3 regions of the Luxibacter massiliensis genome follow, and region 2 is predicted to be linked to each of the others. Evidence: predicted binding sites of a transcription regulator. Region 2 holds the regulator's gene; each other region holds the start of a gene.
The links. Region 2 encodes Rex, which represses fermentation and respiration genes when NADH is low (regulators of the CRP and FNR family bind a similar motif). Its sites were predicted from a motif close to ATTGTTAANTANTTAACAAT; they were not measured.
Positions count from the first base shown of each region.

Region 1: EFA47_RS08545 (acyl-CoA carboxylase subunit beta) is a predicted target of Rex. The motif match lies at 1,560-1,579, and genes of this name have one in related genera.
Region 3: EFA47_RS08955 (iron-sulfur cluster assembly scaffold protein) is a predicted target of Rex. The motif match lies at 1,460-1,479, and genes of this name have one in related genera.

Region 1 covers NZ_UWOE01000001.1:1,849,814-1,853,098, forward strand. Annotated here, with positions in the region: gene EFA47_RS08545 (acyl-CoA carboxylase subunit beta) at 1-1,312, opposite strand, end outside; gene EFA47_RS08550 (peptide MFS transporter) at 1,740-3,089, shown strand.
Region 2 covers NZ_UWOE01000001.1:1,624,477-1,627,761, reverse strand. Annotated here, with positions in the region: gene EFA47_RS07445 (NAD(P)H-hydrate dehydratase) at 1-1,532, opposite strand, end outside; gene alr (alanine racemase) at 1-31, opposite strand, end outside; gene EFA47_RS07440 (redox-sensing transcriptional repressor Rex) at 1,638-2,282, opposite strand; gene abc-f (ribosomal protection-like ABC-F family protein) at 2,556-3,285, shown strand, end outside.
Region 3 covers NZ_UWOE01000001.1:1,937,642-1,940,926, forward strand. Annotated here, with positions in the region: gene EFA47_RS08950 (GGGtGRT protein) at 1-671, opposite strand, end outside; gene EFA47_RS08955 (iron-sulfur cluster assembly scaffold protein) at 723-1,415, opposite strand; gene EFA47_RS08960 (CinA family protein) at 1,612-2,133, opposite strand; gene pgsA (CDP-diacylglycerol--glycerol-3-phosphate 3-phosphatidyltransferase) at 2,136-2,678, opposite strand; gene rimO (30S ribosomal protein S12 methylthiotransferase RimO) at 2,675-3,285, opposite strand, start outside.

The DNA of each region.
Region 1 (3,285 bases), 230 kb from region 2:
CAGAAAGTGGACTGGACTGCAGCTCTTTATATTCAGACGCCTTTTCTTTCAGCGTCTCAGCATCCGCATCTTCATACATAATCTTCGCGGCCAGGCCAGAATCCATCATGCCGATCTCAGCTGAAGGCCATGCATAGACCATATCCGCGCCGATAGATTTGCTGTTCATGGCTACATAAGCGCTTCCAAATGCCTTTCCTACAATCACATTTACCTTGGGAACCGTGGCATTGGCAAATGTATATGTGAGTCTCGCAACGGCTCTCGCCATGTTCTTTTCAGACTCCACGGTAGCGGCAAATCCTGAAATATTTGTAAGCGTCAGGACTGGGATTGAGAACGCATCGCAGAAATTCACAAAATCAATCGCTTTCTTACATCCGTCCACTGTCAGGGCGTTGTCAAACTCCTCTGCGGCGCTGCCATCCTCGCCGTATACTTTAGAGCGGTTGGCAACGGCGCCCACAGTCATGCCGTTTAAACGGATGAACCCTGTCACCATGTCTTTTGCATATTCCTTCTTTGTCTCAAAGAAAACATGGTTGTCAGAAATTGCTGCAAGGGCAATGCCTGTATCTTCTGATGCATTGGCAATATCTGCACAGGCGCGGTTCAGGTCATCTGTACATTCTGTGTAGGAAAGGTCGTCCTCATTATTTGCAGGAATCATGCAGGCCAAAGTACGGATCTGCCCGAGAATCTCTGCCTCCTCACCGATGCCATCCACTAAGCCTGCTGTCTTGCTCTGGTATTCTGGGGTGGCTGTGTCACATTTGGACATCTCATTTCCCTCCAGTGCATTAGGAGAATTTACAAATAATCTGCCCTGGCTGCTTTCCATAAAAGTAAAATCTGTCAATCCGGGAACAACAGCAAGGCCGCCGCCGCACATTCCGAATACAGCAGTGATCTGCGGAATCACGCCGGAAGCCATAGACTGCTTAAAATACAGGCTTCCAAAAGCCTCCAGCGCATCCGTAGCCTCCTGTAGCCTTAAACCGGCACAGTCTACCATACCGATGACTGGAGCCCCCATTTTCATTGCCATATCATAAATATTTGCAATCTTCTTTGCGTGCATCTCGCCCACTGCCCCCTTCAATACAGTAGCATCCTGGCTGTACACATACACAAGATTGCCATCAATCACCCCGTAACCAGTGATGACACCATCTGCCGGAGTGTCTTTTTTCTGCAGGTTGAAATCTGTGTTCCTGGCTGTAACAGCACCGCCGATCTCAACAAAGCTCCCCTCATCAAGCAGCATGGCAATTCTTCTGCTCGCCGGGTTTTCTGTAGCGTTGTAGCTCATATCCTAGCCCTCCATATTATAAAATTTGTTTAAAATAAAACCAAAATTTCTGCCTATTCTAGTATATAATACTTAATACAAAATTTCAATTCATAAATACAGATTCTGATATTTTTTTCACAGTCCTTGGAAACACCACAAGTAAATTTTCGGCATGCCAAAATTTACTTGCTAAAACATACCCTGAAATTATATTTGTATGGCCAGAGTATTATAATAGGAAGTATTTATAAAAACCTTATGAAAATTTGTAAATAAATTATAAATTTTTATTTGTTCTTTCCTATAAACTATGGTACAATTTCTTCATGGAGAAATTTTTGACAAAGAAGGAGGTTTTTCAAACTCTGGGAGGATACTAGATATCCTCAGCATCTAGCACCATGTCAGTGCAGCACTATAAAAAACTAATTGGAGGGTTTTTATTATGGAAACAGCAAAAAAGAAGAGACCTTTTGGCTTTTATGTCTGCTCTTTGGGTTTCACATTTGAGCGTTGTGCATTCTACACAGTAAAATATTTACTGGCCATCTGGATCGCAACAAACGCTGCTGGCGGCGGCTTGGGGTTGACCGATGCCAAGGCAGCTTCCATGTCAGCTTTATTCGTGGCATTTACTTACATTACACCAATTTTTGGCGGATACATCGCTGACTACTGGTTAAGTCCAAGAATCTGTGTTATCGCAGGTATGATTCTTATGGGACTTGGCTACCTGTGTACATGGCAGGCCCACTCTACAGGACTTGTGTGGGCAATGATCATCCTTGTTTCAGTAGGAACTGGTTTATTCAAGGGTAACCTTTCCGGTGTAAACGGCCTGTTGTTCGAGGACAAAGATGAACTGAACACTGCATTCTCCATCCAGTATTCTTTTGTCAACGTGGGTTCATTCATCGGAACTACATTTATCGCAATCCTGCCGGCAACTTTTGGTGTCAGCTACAACTTCGTATTCTTACTCTGCGCAATCTTCCTTTTTGTAGACGCAATCTGGTTTGCAGCTAACTCAAGATCTCTGGGAGAAGCAGGAAAGAAACCTTTCAAAAATGACCAGAGACAGTTTGTTGACAGCAACAAAAAGAAAGATGAAGCGAACAAACCTCTTACAGCAGGGGACAAAAAACGTATTGCCGCTATCATCCTCGTAACACTTTGTTCTGTTGTATTCTGGATGGTTTGGTATCTGGCTTACATGCCTGCATACTATCACTTCGGATGGGGCGACGGCGCTGACTTTTTAAACCATGCCAACTGGTATATCGGAAGCTTCCAGGTTCCGACTGCATGGTTTGACTCTGTAAACGCCCTTACATGTATCGTTCTTGGTCCAACACTGGCTATGGTATGGGCCAAAATGGCAAAAAGGCCGCAGGGCGATATGAGTATGTTCAAGAAAACAGCTTTAGGCATTATCCTTGTAGGCTGCGCTTTCGTGGCAATGGTAGCTGCTGATTTCATCAGGGGCGACGGCCAGGCATCTCTTATCTGGATCGTGCTCGTAGCACTTTTGATGTCCATCGGTGAGATGATCTTCTCTCCTCTTGGAAACTCCTTCATCACTATGCTGGCTCCCGCAAAGGTTCTCGGACTGCTGCTTGGCTTCTGGCCAATCGCCGTATTCTTTGCAAACAGTATCTATCCTGCACTGTATTCATACTTGAAGACAGTTTCATTCCAGGCTGGATATGGGGTGCTCGCAATTGTGGTAATTGTGATTGGAATTATCCTATGGGCATTCAGCGGTAAGCTTGATAAACTTGCTGCGGAAGATTAATTACTAAATTCCGCCCACTAAACAGTATGTATCTTTATACCGTGGGCAGACCTGCGTCGCTGCAGGATACAAAATGGGCCGGGGCATTATGCCCCGGCCCATTGCCATACAGCCCACATAATTTCATCTGTCTATATCCTCTGATCATATTCCAAAACTGATAAAGGCCCCGAATGCAACGCATCGGGGTCTTTGA
Region 2 (3,285 bases):
TCCTGGCATATACCCTGCTGTATTGTTTCATCTTCCATACTCTCCTCTGTCTCTTTGATACAAGCCTGTATGCCGGCAATCAGATCCTGTGCCAGCACACTGTAGGATCCCTTTGCCTTCCTGGCCGCATCTCCGCCGCAGGCATGTAAAAATACCCCGCAGGACGCAGCCTCAAATGTCTCCATGCCCTGGGCCAGTAAAGCTGTAATAACGCCGGCAAGAACATCTCCTGACCCCGCCTTAGCCATGGCGTTATTCCCTGTCGTATTTACAAAGGGATGTTCTCCTGCCTTCATGACGAATGTGCGTGCATCTTTCAGCGCGCAGACAATATCATACCGGCCTGTAAACTCTCTTATTCTGGTAAGACGCTGATCCTTTAGTTCTCTGACCGGACAGTCCAGCAAACGGGCCATTTCTTTCATGTGGGGAGTCAATACCAGGGGACATTCTTTCTTTTCTAAAAGTTCCAGATGTCTGCTCAAAAGATTCAGTCCATCTGCATCGACAACACAGGGCACTTTTGCTTCCCTCAGCGTCTGGGCCAATAATTTCTCTGCTGTTTTACTCTGCCCAAGGCCGCATCCGATACAGACAACATCTGCCCAGGAAAGCAGGCTTTTAAACCGCTCCTCTTCATACTCCCTGTATGTGGCCAAAATCGCCTCAGGGAGCTGCTGCTGGAGGATCACCCGGTTATCCTCAGAAGTATAGATCTGTACAAGTCCCGCCCCACACGTGTAGGCAGCCATAGCACTTAAATAAGCTGCCCCTGACATACCTGGACTCCCGGTAACCATCAGGACTCTTCCGTATGTACCCTTGTGTGAATCCGCCTTTCTCCGGGGCAGAAGCCTTTGCAAGTCTGCCTTATGGTATCGGAAACACACTCCTGTCTCTTGTTCAAATATATGCCCGCTAATACCAATATCCTTTGTCACAACCTTGCCTGCAGACAAATATCCGGGGTACAGGATGCATCCCAGCTTTGCACATGCGAAAGCAACTGTCAGATCTGCTTTAAAAGCAATGCCCAGTACCTGCCCCGTGGCAGAACAGATCCCGGATGGAATATCCACTGCTGTCTTGTGTCCCTGCAAGGCATTCATTGCCTCTATTATGCTGCGGTACCTGCCTGATACTTCCCGGTTGAGCCCCACGCCAAAAACAGCGTCTACAATACTAGTATATTCTCCGGCCTCTATTGTTGTGACTATAGGGACTTCTGACTTATCTGCTATCCGCATCTGCAGCCGGCATTCTTCACTCATAGATTCTTCCCGGCCCACAAAAACGGCTGTGACCTGACAGCCTTTTCCCTTCAGAAGCCTTGCAACTGCAAACCCGTCACCACCATTATTTCCTGATCCACAGACCACAAGGGTCTTTGTCAAGTCTGCCCCATCCTGTTCCATGGCCTCCACAACGGAGAGCGCCGCCCGCTCCATCAGCACCAGGGATGGGATGCCTATCTCATGGATGGTATAACTGTCTGCCCTCTGCATCCATTCTCCTGTAGGCAAATATTCCATATTCCAGCCTCCTTTATATTTTGTGGGAACAAAGAAAGTCCCCTCTGAAATGAAACAACGTGTAAAAAAGACAAGCTGTCCTTAATACACGTCTGATACCCTTCTTTATTTTCCGTGGTCTTCCTGATAGCGGCTGATTGTATATGACAAGCGCATCAGGCTGTCAGACAAATGCACATTCTCCACAATAATGTCTTCCGGCAGGTTCAAATCTGTATGTGCAAAATTCCAGATAGCCCTGATTCCATTTTCTATAAGCATCTCAGCTACTTCAATGGCTTTTGACTTAGGGATAGTCAGCGCGGCAATCTCAATATCTGACTGACTTACAAAATCCTTCAGCTCGTCCATCATCCGGATAGGGACTCCCCGGATAGCCACCCCTTCCAACCGGGAATTCACATCAAAAAGTCCTTTAAGAATAAACCCATTCTTCTCAAATGACGCATAATTGGCCAACGCCTGCCCTAGATTTCCGGCTCCTATGATAATCATATTGTGAGGCCTGTTAAGTCCCAGAATCTTTCCGATCTCCGTATAGAGGTACTTTACATTATAGCCATATCCCTGCTGGCCGAACCCACCGAAGTTATTTAAATCCTGCCTGATCTGGGAAGCAGTCACATGCATCTTTTTACTCAAATCATTCGAAGAAATGCGTTCTACCCCTGCATCTAAAAGCTCACCCAAATATCTATAGTATCTGGGCAGCCTCCCTATCACTGCCCGTGATATCTCTCTGTCTTCCACAGTTATCGCCTCCAAATTTGTTCTGGGATGCATTCAGTAACCTGCAGGTACTTAAAAACCTGGATTATCAAACACATCTTTGCCTTATTATATAGAATTGTAAGAACAAAGTCAAATTTTTGTTGTATTTCGGTTTATTTCCGCTATAATAAAATGGGTATTGAACAAGGAACGTATAAATCCTGTATACGCCGGGAAGGCCTGGGGCAGGCCCTATCCGGCCTGCAGGATCTTGCATCATATTAAATTTATTTGGATTACAGGAGGCTGTCTATGGTATTGGCATGTCACAATCTTACTAAATCTTTCGGGGAACAGCTCATTGTACAGAATGGAGCTTTTCATATAGAAGACAGAGAAAAAACTGCACTGGTAGGCGTAAATGGCGCCGGGAAATCCACAATCCTTAAAATGATCGTGGGCGAAGAGCCGGCAGACGGGGGAGAGATTATTCTGACAAAAGGTAAAACTTTAGGGTATCTGGCCCAACAGCAGCATCTGCAGAGCGGACTCTCTATTTACGAGGAGGTAAAAACAGCAAAAGCTGATATCCTTGCATTAGAAGCGCAGATACGGCTTGCTGAACAGGAACTTAAGACATTAAGCGGCGATGCCCTTCATAATAAACTGGAATCTTATCACAGGATGGTATCTAGATTTGAGTCTGAAAATGGTTATGCATGTGAGAGCGAGCTGGCCGGTGTATTGAAAGGCCTTGGTTTTTTGGAGGAGGACTTTTCAAAAATGACTGACACTCTGTCAGGGGGGCAGAAAACCCGCGTATCCCTTGGCAAGCTGCTGCTCACCAGACCAGATATCCTCCTGCTGGACGAGCCTACCAACCATTTGGATTTAAATTCCATCACATGGCTGGAAACCTACCTCATGAATTATCCAGGTGCTGTTTTTATCGTTTCCCATGACCGATTCTTCCTGAATCGGGTTGTCACAAAAGTTGTGGAGATAGAAAACGGCGAAATACGGATGTACCTGGGCAATTATA
Region 3 (3,285 bases), 310 kb from region 2:
ATAGAGACGTCTACTCCCTCCTTGTGCATAATAGCAACACCTTCACGCACATCGTTTGCACCGTAACAGTTTACTTTAGAGCGGAGTCCGTCAGAATATGCGATTCTCTGTACTTCCTTAAGCTCTCCTGTATAATAGTCGTATTCTGTCTGTACATATGTAAAACCATTGATTCTGGAGATGATCTTAGCCGCATCCTTGCCGAGTCCATTTAAGATAACACGGAGAGGCTTCTGGCGCACTTTGTTTGCTTTCTCTGCAATACCAATAGCACCCTCTGCCGCTGCAAAGGACTCGTGTCCTGCCAGAAATGCGAAACAGTCTGTATCCTCCTCCAAAAGCATCTTGCCCAGATTGCCATGTCCCAGTCCAACCTTACGCTGGTCAGCTACAGATCCGGGAATGCAGAAAGCCTGGAGGCCTTCGCCGATTGCCGCTGCCGCCTCTGCTGCTGTCTTACATTCCTTCTTAATAGCGATGGCCGCACCTACTATATATGCCCAGCAGGCATTCTCAAAACAGATCGGCTGAATCCCCTTAACCTGATTATATACATCAAGTCCGGCATCCTTCGTAATCTTTTCTGCCTCTTCGATAGAAGCAATGCCATAGCTATTTAATACTTCATTGATTTTATCAATTCTTCTTTCATATGATTCAAATAAAGCCATTTAATTCTCCTCCTGATTTATTTTAACATTACCTGTATTGAGTACTTCCGACTATTCCTTGCGTGGGTCAATAATCTTGGCAGCATCGTCCACACGGCCATACTGTCCTTTTGCTTTCTCCCATGCATCATTCGGTGTATCGCCTGCTTTAATGAAATCTGTGAACTTGCCCAGGCTTACAAACTGGTAGCCGATGATTTCATCTTTGTCATCCAGGGCGATGCCTGTCACATAGCCTTCAGCCATCTCCAGGTAACGAGGACCTTTCGCCAGTGTTCCATACATAGTTCCAACCTGGGAACGGAGTCCTTTTCCCAGATCCTCCAGTCCTGCGCCGATGGGAAGCCCATCCTCAGAGAAAGCGCTCTGAGTCCTTCCGTATACGATCTGCAGGAATAATTCTCTCATTGCTGTATTAATGGCATCACAGACAAGGTCTGTATTAAGTGCCTCTAAAATAGTCTTACCCGGAAGAATCTCAGATGCCATAGCAGCGGAATGAGTCATTCCTGAACATCCGATTGTTTCCACAAGAGCCTCCTGGATAATTCCATCTTTTACATTCAAAGTCAGCTTACAGGTACCCTGCTGCGGAGCGCACCAGCCTACTCCGTGTGTCAAACCAGAAATATCTTTTACTTCTTTAGCCTGTACCCATTTTGCTTCTTCCGGAATCGGAGCTGGTCCGTGATTTGCACCTTGAGCCACCGGACACATCATTTCTACTTCATGTGAATAAATCATGTTAAAACTCCTTTCAAATATGTATGATTTTCTTCCTATAGGCGTTTGATATTAATTTAACACCATATATAGATTATTCTCGCATAATTTTCGACATTCGTCAATTGTGACTTTATACAAGTTTCTACATCCCCAGGCCCTTTTACCCGACAAGATTCAGCCTGCCGGACAACGCCAAACTACAGCCCCAGACTCCTTAAGGATCCATGGTTTTTAGCTCTTCAAGGGCGAGAGATAAAGCCTTTTCCACAGTCATAAGCCGGTTTTCCATTCTGTCCCCTTTAAATTCACATCTGGCCACGGCAGTATGGCCGCATACATAGCAGCCAACATATACAAGGCCTACTGGCTTTTCCTTTGTCCCGCCTCCTGGGCCGGCAATCCCGGTAGAACTTAAGGCAACCTCCGCTCCCGCAGAGCGGGCCGCCCCTTCTGCCATCTCTTTCGCTGTCTGCGCACTCACGGCCCCATATTCCTGAAGGGTCGCGCGGTTCACGCCCACCAGCCTCTCTTTGGCTTCATTGGAGTAGGTAATATATCCTTCATGGAGCACGTCAGAGGCGCCGGCTACGTTCACCAGAGTCCCCGCAATCAGGCCCCCAGTACATGATTCTGCTGTGGTGATAGTATATTTCCTGTCAGCCAGCTCTTTTATCAGCCGTTCCTCCAGGCTTTCTGTATGATTTTCATGATTCTTTAAAACCCAGTCTGGATACATAATTACATCCCTCCCTGTGTCAGGACCTGCCTGTTCTTCCAAACATAGTCAACCAGAGATATGACTGTCAGGGCCAGGGCAATCCATATAAGCGCCGTGCCGATACCGTCGAATATCCCTCCCAGGTCTGCAATCAAAACAAGGATCATGGCCATCTGAAAAACAGTTTTAAATTTCCCCCAATAACTTGCCGCAATAACAATCCCGTTATCTGACGCCACCAGCCTGAATCCACTGATAATAAATTCCCTGCTGATAATGATAATGACTATCCAGGCTGACAGCCTCCCCATCTCTATCAGGCAGATCATAGCCGCAGATACAAGCAGCTTATCTGCCAGGGGATCCATAAACTTACCGAAATTTGTTACCAGATTATATTTTCTCGCAATCTTCCCATCCAGTAAATCTGTCAGGCTGGCTGCGGCAAAAAGCACAAGGGCAATCCATTTGTTGGCCCATCCTCCCAAGTCTGTCAGCATAAACAGGACAAAAAAGGGAACCATAACTACCCGCAATATTGTAAGTTTATTTGGCAAATTCATGATACGATACCTCCAATCAAATCATAGTCCACTGCTCCTGACACCTGCACTCTGGCAAAATCACCTGACATCAGCTCTTCTTCCGTATTTACGAAAATCAGGCCGTCAACATTTGGGGCATCCCGGTAGGTCCTGCCCACATAAGCATTTTCATCGGCTATTTTCCCTTCTATCATGACCAGAACTTCCCGCCCTGTCATACGTTCGGCCTGGCCAAAGGCGATTTCCTGCTGAAGCTCCATCAGTTCAGCCTGCCTTTCTTCCTTTATCTCTTCCTCCACCTGGCCTGGCATTGAAGCAGCCGGCGTATCTTCCTCAGGGGAATACGTAAACACCCCGAGGCGGTCAAATTCCATTTCTTCTACAAATTCCAACAATTCCTCATGTTGTCTGGATGTCTCCCCTGGGAAACCAGTTATAAGGGTAGTCCGTATACATATATCGGGTATCTCCCGGCGCAGCTTAAAAATAATATCCTTCAGTTCCTGCTTTGTAGTCCTGCGCCCCATCCGTTTCAGGATTTCATCATTCGCGTGCTGAATAGGCAGGTCCACATAATGGCATATTTTCTTTTCCTCTTTCATTACTTTTATCAGCTCATCCGTAA